3 regions of the Bacillus sp. 1A genome follow, and region 2 is predicted to be linked to each of the others. Evidence: a T-box and tRNA genes for the amino acid it is inferred to sense, from the RefSeq annotation. Region 2 holds a T-box; the other regions hold tRNA genes.

Region 1 (3,240 bases), 520 kb from region 2:
GGTTTGGCACCTCGATGTCGGCTCATCGCATCCTGGGGCTGTAGTCGGTCCCAAGGGTTGGGCTGTTCGCCCATTAAAGCGGTACGCGAGCTGGGTTCAGAACGTCGTGAGACAGTTCGGTCCCTATCCGTCGTGGGCGTAGGAAATTTGAGAGGAGCTGTCCTTAGTACGAGAGGACCGGGATGGACGCACCGCTGGTGTACCAGTTGTTCTGCCAAGGGCATAGCTGGGTAGCTATGTGCGGAAGGGATAAGTGCTGAAAGCATCTAAGCATGAAGCCCCCCTCAAGATGAGATTTCCCATAGCGTAAGCTAGTAAGATCCCTGAAAGATGATCAGGTTGATAGGTTCGAGGTGGAAGCATGGTGACATGTGGAGCTGACGAATACTAATAGATCGAGGACTTAACCATATAATATGAAGCAATGTTATCTAGTTTTGAAAGAATATAAAAAACTTGTTGACTTTAAAAGTCAAATAAGTTACAATGATTCTTGTCTTAAATGAATACAGTCTGGTAATAATGGCAGAGAGGTCACACCCGTTCCCATACCGAACACGGAAGTTAAGCTCTCTAGCGCCGATGGTAGTTGGGACCTTGTCCCTGTGAGAGTAGGACGTTGCCAGGCAAATGGAGGATTAGCTCAGCTGGGAGAGCACCTGCCTTACAAGCAGGGGGTCGGCGGTTCGATCCCGTCATCCTCCACCATTTAGCCGACTTAGCTCAATTGGTAGAGCAACTGACTTGTAATCAGTAGGTTGGGGGTTCAAGTCCTCTAGTCGGCACCAGAAAATCATGGCGGTTGTGGCGAAGTGGTTAACGCACCGGATTGTGGCTCCGGCATTCGTGGGTTCGATTCCCATCAGTCGCCCCATTTTTTCTTTGAATAATTAATATGCGGGTGTGGCGGAATTGGCAGACGCACTAGACTTAGGATCTAGCGCCTTTGGCGTGGGGGTTCGACTCCCTTCACCCGCACTTTTAATAAAATAACTCATACATGTCTTGCGGAAGTAGTTCAGTGGTAGAATACAACCTTGCCAAGGTTGGGGTCGCGGGTTCGAATCCCGTCTTCCGCTCCAATTTTCAATATGACATGCCGGGGTGGCGGAACAGGCAGACGCACAGGACTTAAAATCCTGCGGTGGGTGACCACCGTGCGGGTTCGACCCCCGCCCTCGGCACCATATGCGCCCGTAGCTCAATTGGATAGAGCGTTTGACTACGGATCAAGAGGTTAGGGGTTCGACTCCTCTCGGGCGCGCTTTTATTAACGGGAAGTGGCTCAGCTTGGTAGAGCACCTGGTTTGGGACCAGGGGGTCGCAGGTTCAAATCCTGTCTTCCCGATTTTCCAAAAACATGGGGCCTTAGCTCAGCTGGGAGAGCGCCTGCCTTGCACGCAGGAGGTCAGCGGTTCGATCCCGCTAGGCTCCACTTATTTTAATATCTTTTATGGCGGTGTAGCTCAGCTGGCTAGAGCGTACGGTTCATACCCGTGAGGTCGGGGGTTCGATCCCCTCCGCCGCTACCATAAAGGACCTTTAGCTCAGCTGGTTAGAGCAGACGGCTCATAACCGTCCGGTCGTAGGTTCGAGTCCTACAAGGTCCACCACTAAAGCTTTATATCTCGGAGGTATACCCAAGTTCGGCTGAAGGGATCGGTCTTGAAAACCGACAGGCGGCGAGAGTCGCGCGGGGGTTCGAATCCCTCTACCTCCTCCATTTTTTCTAAATTAATATTTTATCATCGCGGGGTGGAGCAGCACGGTAGCTCGTCGGGCTCATAACCCGAAGGTCGCAGGTTCAAATCCTGTCCCCGCAACCAAATGGTCCCGTGGTGTAGTGGTTAACATGCCTGCCTGTCACGCAGGAGATCGCCGGTTCGACCCCGGTCGGGACCGCCATTTTTTTACATAAAGGCTCGGTAGCTCAGTCGGTAGAGCAGAGGACTGAAAATCCTCGTGTCGGCGGTTCGATTCCGTCCCGAGCCACCATTTTGAAGTCGCAAGCCGACTTAGCTCAACTGGTAGAGCAACTGACTTGTAATCAGTAGGTTGGGGGTTCAAGTCCTCTAGTCGGCACCACTTTCAAAATGAGCCATTAGCTCAGTTGGTAGAGCATCTGACTTTTAATCAGAGGGTCGAAGGTTCGAATCCTTCATGGCTCACCATTTACAATTTAATGCGGGTGTAGTTTAGTGGTAAAACAAGAGCCTTCCAAGCTCTGGTCGAGAGTTCGATTCTCTTCACCCGCTTTTCAATTATGGGCCTATAGCTCAGCTGGTTAGAGCGCACGCCTGATAAGCGTGAGGTCGATGGTTCGAGTCCATTTAGGCCCACCATAATTATTCCGCAGTAGCTCAGTGGTAGAGCTATCGGCTGTTAACCGATCGGTCGTAGGTTCGAGTCCTACCTGCGGAGCCATATTATAGAGAAGTACCCAAGTGGCTCAAGGGGCTCCCCTGCTAAGGGAGTAGATCGCGAACGCGGTGCGAGGGTTCGAATCCCTTCTTCTCTGCCAGAATTGGCCCGTTGGTCAAGTGGTTAAGACACCGCCCTTTCACGGCGGTAACACGGGTTCGAATCCCGTACGGGTCATACTAAAAGAGATAGCATAATCTGCTATCTCTTTTTTGTTGTGTAAAAGTGGACTTTTGATAGTCTGCTTTTTTATGCAATAGAAGAAATATGAAGTATTCGCTGTTGCAGTGGGGTACATAGAGAGCCGTAAATACAATCATGTTGTTTATTTGGACCTGTATGAATATGAAGGAACTATCTATCTAACAAATGATACTCAAGTTGAACTTTTACCCCAGCTGTATGGCTGTAGCCTCCTACACTTGGAGAAACCGATGAAAATACATCCGGGAGCTACTGTGGAAAATAAATAATATATAGAAGAAGCTGTCTCTCAATAGGGGTGATCTACTGGAGACAGCTTTTTTTATGTTGTCATTATTGTCGAGTTTTGTCGGTAAGTCGATATTCCTTGTCGAATCGTTGATATATTTTGAGTTACGGTAGATATATTCTAAAAATCGTTGATATATGAAAATAATCGCCGATATAATTTCACTTACCGACAAAAACGTAAGAAAATCCCTTTCACAATCTAAAGAAAACGCCTCCATTGAAATGGATTCCACACCTATTCCATCAACTTTACACTCTATGTGAAAAAGTTCACAAATAGGTCATAATTTGTGAAGTAATTCACAATAATACGTGCTACAATAT
Region 2 (3,240 bases):
CAAAACAGTATGGTCTGCACGAAAAGATTTTAAAACTTTTGCACATAACCTACCCTGTTTATTTTCAAAATAAAGGTGGAGGAGGTTTTTCGTGTGAAGAATCTTAAAATCATTTGGATATATCGTTTAGGGTTATTGTTACTTGTGTTTCTTTGTTTACTTGTCTTTTTAAAAATTAAGCCGCTATGGGCACCGATTATTTTTGCATTTAAAGTGGCAATTACACCGTTTCTTATTGCATGCTTTATTGCGTATTTATTGCATCCTTTAATTGAAAAAATTCATAAAGAAGGGATGCCACGTACACTTGCTATTTTGCTTATTTACATCCTTTTCTTTGGCGGAATTGGTTATGGGATTTATAAAGGAACGCCAGTTGTTATTAAACAGTTACAAGAGATTAATGAACAATTTCCGCAGTTTACAAAAATGTATGATTCTTGGATGGATGGCGTCACAGAACAAACAGCAAATTTCCCATCATTTATTCATGAAAAGGTGAAACAAATTTTTGATGGTGTAGAAACGAAGATACAATCACTTTTAAATAAAGTGATGAGTACGGCTCGTGGCGTACTGGATTCGTTGCTTATTATTTTTTTAATACCGTTCATTGTATTTTACATATTAAAAGATTACGGTGAATTTTATCACATCTTTTGGAAACTAGTCCCAAGTAAGTGGCGTAGTACAGGGCAAATGCTGGCGAAAGAAATTGATAAGTCACTCGGAAGTTATATTCGAGGACAGTTATTTGTTTGCTTAGTATTAGGGGGAGTATCTGTTCTTTCCTTTTGGTTTATCGGTATGAAATATCCATTATTACTCGGCATTATTATTGGGGTAACGGATATAATCCCGTACTTCGGTCCTATTTTAGGGGCGATTCCGACATTGATGATTGCGGCGACGGTATCAACGAGTTTACTCATTAAGGCGGGAATTACGATTGCCATTTTGCAATTTTTGGAAAGTAACATTTTATCACCTTACATCGTTGGTAAGTCACTTCGTATGCATCCTGTTATTATTATGCTTGCATTACTAGTTGGAGGAGAGATAGCTGGGATTGTAGGATTACTAATATCAGTTCCAATTTTAGCGGTTATTCGTACAGTGATTGTTCATGTAAGACCTCTTTGGAAAAAAGAAGATGTGTAATATGAAAGCCCTCTACTTATAAAAGTAGAGGGCTTTCATTATTTAGAGAGTTGCTCGTGTATTTGTTGAACGAGAGAGCTTACATCATTTGTTTGAATATGCTTTATTTTTTTCCATTCATTATCGTACATAAATATAATTTGATTGCTGAAAAGCCGCTTTTGCTCTTTTAGATTAGAAATGTTTGCAAAAGAGTACTCTTCAAATATTGGGTTCTTACTTACATCTGGTCCATAAAAGAAGAGCCGTTTGTTCGTTAAAATTAACAGTCCTGGTCTTGCAACGGAACGATAAATAAATATATCTAATGAACATGCAGTGTAAAATAATATCGTTTCGTCAGTCGTTAATATGTTTTTAGCCTTGTTCAATAAAGTTGTCATTTTGCTCGCTTCTTTATTATTAATAATTTAATTATAACAAAAAAATAATATTCTGAAAAAAATATAGAGGTAGTACAATTTATTAATAAATGCATAATATATTGAAAGGCTGTTAAGAATGAATAGTAGAATAACTATGGTTAATGCAATATAAATGATTATCTACATTGACAAACTTAAGAGAATTCTATTATATTTAGTCATATAATACATTAAATCAATGACGGAAAAAGTACGTTACAGTCCATTTATAGAGAGAAGCTTCCATATGGCTGAAAGAAGCTTTAAATGAAGGGTAACAGAAAGCTAATCCTGAGAGCAGCTAATCACTGCCGTCTTGCCACGTTACGGCACCATGAGGTGATGAATTGATTGTTATAATAATCAATTCATAATTAGGGTGGTATCGCGAGTTAACTCTCGTCCCTTTTATAGGGGCGGGAGTTTTTTATATTTAAGGAGGAAAATACAATGAAACAACTAACAGGCGCACAAATTCGTCAAATGTTTTTAGACTTTTTCCAAGAAAAAGGACATGCAGTAGAGCCTAGTGCATCACTAGTTCCGCATGAAGATCCATCTCTGTTATGGATTAACAGTGGTGTAGCGACATTAAAAAAATATTTTGATGGACGTGTAATCCCGCAAAATCCACGTATTACAAATGCCCAAAAATCAATTCGTACAAACGATATTGAAAACGTAGGGAAAACAGCTCGTCACCATACATTCTTTGAAATGTTAGGAAACTTCTCAATCGGTGATTACTTTAAAGAAGAAGCAATTACTTGGGCTTGGGAATTCTTAACGAGCGACAAATGGATCGGATTCGATAAAGAATTACTATCAGTTACAATCCATCCAGAAGATGAAGAAGCATTCACAATTTGGAATGAAAAAATGGGTGTTCCAAAAGAGCGCATCATCCGTTTAGAAGAAAACTTCTGGGATATCGGTGAAGGCCCAAGCGGACCGAATACAGAGATTTTCTATGACCGCGGAGAAGCTTATGGTAATGACTTTAGTGACCCAGAATTATATCCAGGCGGAGAAAACGAGCGTTACTTAGAAGTATGGAACCTTGTATTCTCTCAATTTAACCATAATCCAGACGGTTCATATACACCGCTTCCTAAGAAAAACATCGATACAGGGATGGGTCTAGAGCGTATGACATCTATCGTTCAAGATGTACCTACAAACTTTGATACAGACTTATTCATGCCGATGATTGGCGCAACAGAATCAATTTCTGGTGAGAAGTATCGTAATGGTGACTTAGAAAAAGATATGGCGTTTAAAGTAATTGCTGACCATATCCGTACAGTAACATTTGCTGTAGGTGATGGTGCTCTTCCATCTAACGAAGGCCGTGGTTATGTATTACGTCGTTTATTACGCCGCGCGGTTCGTTATTCGAAGAAATTAAACATCAACCGTCCATTCATGTTTGAATTAGTGCCGGTTGTTGGAGAAGTAATGAAAGACTTCTACCCAGAAGTACTTGAAAAGAAAGATTTCATAGCAAAAGTTGTGAAAAACGAAGAAGAGCGTTTCCATGAAACACTTCATGATGGGGAAGCAATTTTAGCTGAAGTTATCACAAAAGCAAAAGAAGAAAAAACAACTGTTATTTCTGGAGTAGATGCGTTCCGTCTATATGACACATATGGTTTCCCGATTGAATTAACAGAAG
Region 3 (3,240 bases), 3.6 Mb from region 2:
CTGGTGTACCAGTTGTTCTGCCAAGGGCATAGCTGGGTAGCTATGTGCGGAAGGGATAAGTGCTGAAAGCATCTAAGCATGAAGCCCCCCTCAAGATGAGATTTCCCATAGCGTAAGCTAGTAAGATCCCTGAAAGATGATCAGGTTGATAGGTTCGAGGTGGAAGCATGGTGACATGTGGAGCTGACGAATACTAATAGATCGAGGACTTAACCATATAATATGAAGCAATGTTATCTAGTTTTGAAAGAATATAAAAAACTTGTTGACTTTAAAAGTTAAATAAGTTAAAATGATTCTTGTCTTAAATGAATATAGTCTGGTAATGATGGCAGAGAGGTCACACCCGTTCCCATACCGAACACGGAAGTTAAGCTCTCTAGCGCCGATGGTAGTTGGGACCTTGTCCCTGTGAGAGTAGGACGTTGCCAGGCAAAATGGAGGATTAGCTCAGCTGGGAGAGCACCTGCCTTACAAGCAGGGGGTCGGCGGTTCGATCCCGTCATCCTCCACCATATATGTCGGAGGGGTAGCGAAGTGGCTAAACGCGGCGGACTGTAAATCCGCTCCTTCGGGTTCGGCAGTTCGAATCTGCCCCCCTCCACCATTCTTAATTAATGGGCTATAGCCAAGCGGTAAGGCAACGGACTTTGACTCCGTCATGCGCTGGTTCGAATCCAGCTAGCCCAGCCATTAAGAGCCATTAGCTCAGTTGGTAGAGCATCTGACTTTTAATCAGAGGGTCGAAGGTTCGAATCCTTCATGGCTCACCATTTTAACAAAATATGCGGGTGTGGCGGAATTGGCAGACGCACTAGACTTAGGATCTAGCGCCTTTGGCGTGGGGGTTCGACTCCCTTCACCCGCACTTTTAATAAAATAACTCAAACATGTCTTGCGGAAGTAGTTCAGTGGTAGAATACAACCTTGCCAAGGTTGGGGTCGCGGGTTCGAATCCCGTCTTCCGCTCCAATTTTCAATATGACATGCCGGGGTGGCGGAACAGGCAGACGCACAGGACTTAAAATCCTGCGGTGGGTGACCACCGTGCGGGTTCGACCCCCGCCCTCGGCACCATATGCGCCCGTAGCTCAATTGGATAGAGCGTTTGACTACGGATCAAGAGGTTAGGGGTTCGACTCCTCTCGGGCGCGCTTTTATTAACGGGAAGTGGCTCAGCTTGGTAGAGCACCTGGTTTGGGACCAGGGGGTCGCAGGTTCAAATCCTGTCTTCCCGATATTCCCAAAAACATGGGGCCTTAGCTCAGCTGGGAGAGCGCCTGCCTTGCACGCAGGAGGTCAGCGGTTCGATCCCGCTAGGCTCCACTTTATTTATTATATGTCTCGGAGGTATACCCAAGTTCGGCTGAAGGGATCGGTCTTGAAAACCGACAGGCGGTGAGAATCGCGCGGGGGTTCGAATCCCTCTACCTCCTCCATTTTCTTTTTAAATGGTTTAGATACATATAATAATAAAATTTTTATTTTTTCCTTCATGGAGGTATACCCAAGTTCGGCTGAAGGGATCGGTCTTGAAAACCGACAGGCGGCGAGAGTCGCGCGGGGGTTCGAATCCCTCTACCTCCTCCATTTTTTAAAAAACATTATATTGTCGTGGGGTGGAGCAGCACGGTAGCTCGTCGGGCTCATAACCCGAAGGTCGCAGGTTCAAATCCTGTCCCCGCAACCAAATGGTCCCGTGGTGTAGTGGTTAACATGCCTGCCTGTCACGCAGGAGATCGCCGGTTCGACCCCGGTCGGGACCGCCATTTATGTTGGCTCGGTAGCTCAGTCGGTAGAGCAGAGGACTGAAAATCCTCGTGTCGGCGGTTCGATTCCGTCCCGAGCCACCATTTTTTTATGCCGACTTAGCTCAATTGGTAGAGCAACTGACTTGTAATCAGTAGGTTGGGGGTTCAAGTCCTCTAGTCGGCATCCTTTAGGGGCATAGTTTAAAGGTAGAACTGAGGTCTCCAAAACCTCCAGTGTGGGTTCGATTCCTACTGCCCCTGTAAAAGTGTATGGGCCTATAGCTCAGCTGGTTAGAGCGCACGCCTGATAAGCGTGAGGTCGATGGTTCGAGTCCATTTAGGCCCACCATATATTATTCCGCAGTAGCTCAGTGGTAGAGCTATCGGCTGTTAACCGATCGGTCGTAGGTTCGAGTCCTACCTGCGGAGCCATGGCCCGTTGGTCAAGTGGTTAAGACACCGCCCTTTCACGGCGGTAACACGGGTTCGAATCCCGTACGGGTCATAAAAAAAAGAGTCAGCAATATGCTGACTCTTTTTTATTTTGTGGAATCCTCCTTTATCAACTGATTTTCCTGAAATAAATAAAGGGATTTAGGAAAAGCTATGGTATGTATAAAAAGGAGGAGACAAAAATGACACGAGTGAGAGACTTTATGAGTACTGATGTTGTACATTGTACACCGCTAGACAATGTATATGAGGCTGCTGTAAAGATGAAAGAAGAATCGATTGGATTGATTCCAGTTGTTGAAAATGAGCAAGTTGTTGGGCTTGTTACGGACCGAGATTTAGTTGTTCGTGGGATTGCTGAGAAACATCCTGGATCTAATAAAATTACAAATGTAATGACAACAAACATTGTTTCAGTTTCTCCAGATGAACCTATTGAAAAGGCTACAGAGTTAATGGCACAGTATCAAATTAGACGATTGCCAGTAGTTGAGAGTGGTCAACTCGTTGGGATGTTAGCACTAGGAGATTTAGCTATAAAAGAATCGGCAGATGATCAAGCGGGATTTGCTTTAAGTGAAATATCAGAGCATACGGAATGAAGTGAGACTTTAATTAGTGGAATAAGTTACGTATAAACATCAGATACATTATTCTAGTATATAGGGTTAAGCTAATATGTTAGCATGATGTATCTGAGCCATTATATAATAAGTATACAGTTAGTAATTTCAACAGTTTATTTAAATTTGTCATTCTTAATTTTAAATAAGAGAAAAAATGATATACTGATAGATATAAGTATTATGATAGATTTCGAATATAACAATATTCATTGTTAATGATGTAATAATGGATTAATATTTCCTATGTAGACAAAAGGGAAGGGGAATTATATGAGGGCTGTACAGCGCGATCCAAATTGGAATTTGGTTACAGATACATATATAGAACCAAATAATTTCGCTGAATTATTTTCTTTACTTGTACCTTGTCATCCGAAAGGTGAAGGGAAAGAAAGAACTATATTAGTGTG

The links. The T-box of region 2 lies ahead of alaS (alanine--tRNA ligase). A T-box ahead of a tRNA ligase gene usually reads a tRNA of that ligase, here a tRNA-Ala.
Region 1: it encodes a tRNA-Ala, which carries the amino acid that the T-box ahead of alaS (alanine--tRNA ligase) is inferred to sense. The anticodon was not compared.
Region 3: it encodes a tRNA-Ala, which carries the amino acid that the T-box ahead of alaS (alanine--tRNA ligase) is inferred to sense. The anticodon was not compared.

The regions. Positions count from the first base shown of each region.
Region 1 covers NZ_JBQYLZ010000001.1:1,680,224-1,683,463, forward strand. The annotation lists rRNA gene ACUN0F_RS08385 (23S ribosomal RNA) at 1-411, shown strand, start outside; rRNA gene rrf (5S ribosomal RNA) at 513-628, shown strand; tRNA gene ACUN0F_RS08395 (tRNA-Val) at 633-708, shown strand; tRNA gene ACUN0F_RS08400 (tRNA-Thr) at 713-788, shown strand; tRNA gene ACUN0F_RS08405 (tRNA-His) at 799-874, shown strand; tRNA gene ACUN0F_RS08410 (tRNA-Leu) at 898-978, shown strand; tRNA gene ACUN0F_RS08415 (tRNA-Gly) at 1,008-1,082, shown strand; tRNA gene ACUN0F_RS08420 (tRNA-Leu) at 1,099-1,187, shown strand; tRNA gene ACUN0F_RS08425 (tRNA-Arg) at 1,191-1,264, shown strand; tRNA gene ACUN0F_RS08430 (tRNA-Pro) at 1,275-1,348, shown strand; tRNA gene ACUN0F_RS08435 (tRNA-Ala) at 1,363-1,435, shown strand; tRNA gene ACUN0F_RS08440 (tRNA-Met) at 1,456-1,532, shown strand; tRNA gene ACUN0F_RS08445 (tRNA-Ile) at 1,537-1,613, shown strand; tRNA gene ACUN0F_RS08450 (tRNA-Ser) at 1,631-1,723, shown strand; tRNA gene ACUN0F_RS08455 (tRNA-Met) at 1,750-1,826, shown strand; tRNA gene ACUN0F_RS08460 (tRNA-Asp) at 1,830-1,905, shown strand; tRNA gene ACUN0F_RS08465 (tRNA-Phe) at 1,920-1,995, shown strand; tRNA gene ACUN0F_RS08470 (tRNA-Thr) at 2,010-2,085, shown strand; tRNA gene ACUN0F_RS08475 (tRNA-Lys) at 2,096-2,171, shown strand; tRNA gene ACUN0F_RS08480 (tRNA-Gly) at 2,185-2,255, shown strand; tRNA gene ACUN0F_RS08485 (tRNA-Ile) at 2,266-2,342, shown strand; tRNA gene ACUN0F_RS08490 (tRNA-Asn) at 2,350-2,424, shown strand; tRNA gene ACUN0F_RS08495 (tRNA-Ser) at 2,431-2,521, shown strand; tRNA gene ACUN0F_RS08500 (tRNA-Glu) at 2,527-2,598, shown strand; partial or broken gene ACUN0F_RS08505 (IS4 family transposase) at 2,710-2,874, opposite strand.
Region 2 covers NZ_JBQYLZ010000001.1:2,196,396-2,199,635, forward strand. The annotation lists gene ACUN0F_RS11050 (AI-2E family transporter) at 94-1,161, shown strand; gene ACUN0F_RS11055 (PH domain-containing protein) at 1,200-1,544, opposite strand; T-box leader at 1,756-1,975, shown strand; gene alaS (alanine--tRNA ligase) at 2,016-3,240, shown strand, end outside.
Region 3 covers NZ_JBQYLZ010000001.1:5,831,312-5,834,551, reverse strand. The annotation lists rRNA gene ACUN0F_RS30000 (23S ribosomal RNA) at 1-217, shown strand, start outside; rRNA gene rrf (5S ribosomal RNA) at 319-434, shown strand; tRNA gene ACUN0F_RS29990 (tRNA-Val) at 440-515, shown strand; tRNA gene ACUN0F_RS29985 (tRNA-Tyr) at 524-607, shown strand; tRNA gene ACUN0F_RS29980 (tRNA-Gln) at 619-693, shown strand; tRNA gene ACUN0F_RS29975 (tRNA-Lys) at 698-773, shown strand; tRNA gene ACUN0F_RS29970 (tRNA-Leu) at 788-868, shown strand; tRNA gene ACUN0F_RS29965 (tRNA-Gly) at 898-972, shown strand; tRNA gene ACUN0F_RS29960 (tRNA-Leu) at 989-1,077, shown strand; tRNA gene ACUN0F_RS29955 (tRNA-Arg) at 1,081-1,154, shown strand; tRNA gene ACUN0F_RS29950 (tRNA-Pro) at 1,165-1,238, shown strand; tRNA gene ACUN0F_RS29945 (tRNA-Ala) at 1,254-1,326, shown strand; tRNA gene ACUN0F_RS29940 (tRNA-Ser) at 1,347-1,439, shown strand; tRNA gene ACUN0F_RS29935 (tRNA-Ser) at 1,498-1,590, shown strand; tRNA gene ACUN0F_RS29930 (tRNA-Met) at 1,614-1,690, shown strand; tRNA gene ACUN0F_RS29925 (tRNA-Asp) at 1,694-1,769, shown strand; tRNA gene ACUN0F_RS29920 (tRNA-Phe) at 1,778-1,853, shown strand; tRNA gene ACUN0F_RS29915 (tRNA-Thr) at 1,863-1,935, shown strand; tRNA gene ACUN0F_RS29910 (tRNA-Trp) at 1,942-2,012, shown strand; tRNA gene ACUN0F_RS29905 (tRNA-Ile) at 2,024-2,100, shown strand; tRNA gene ACUN0F_RS29900 (tRNA-Asn) at 2,109-2,183, shown strand; tRNA gene ACUN0F_RS29895 (tRNA-Glu) at 2,185-2,256, shown strand; gene ACUN0F_RS29890 (CBS domain-containing protein) at 2,387-2,806, shown strand; gene ACUN0F_RS29885 (DUF3965 domain-containing protein) at 3,101-3,240, shown strand, end outside.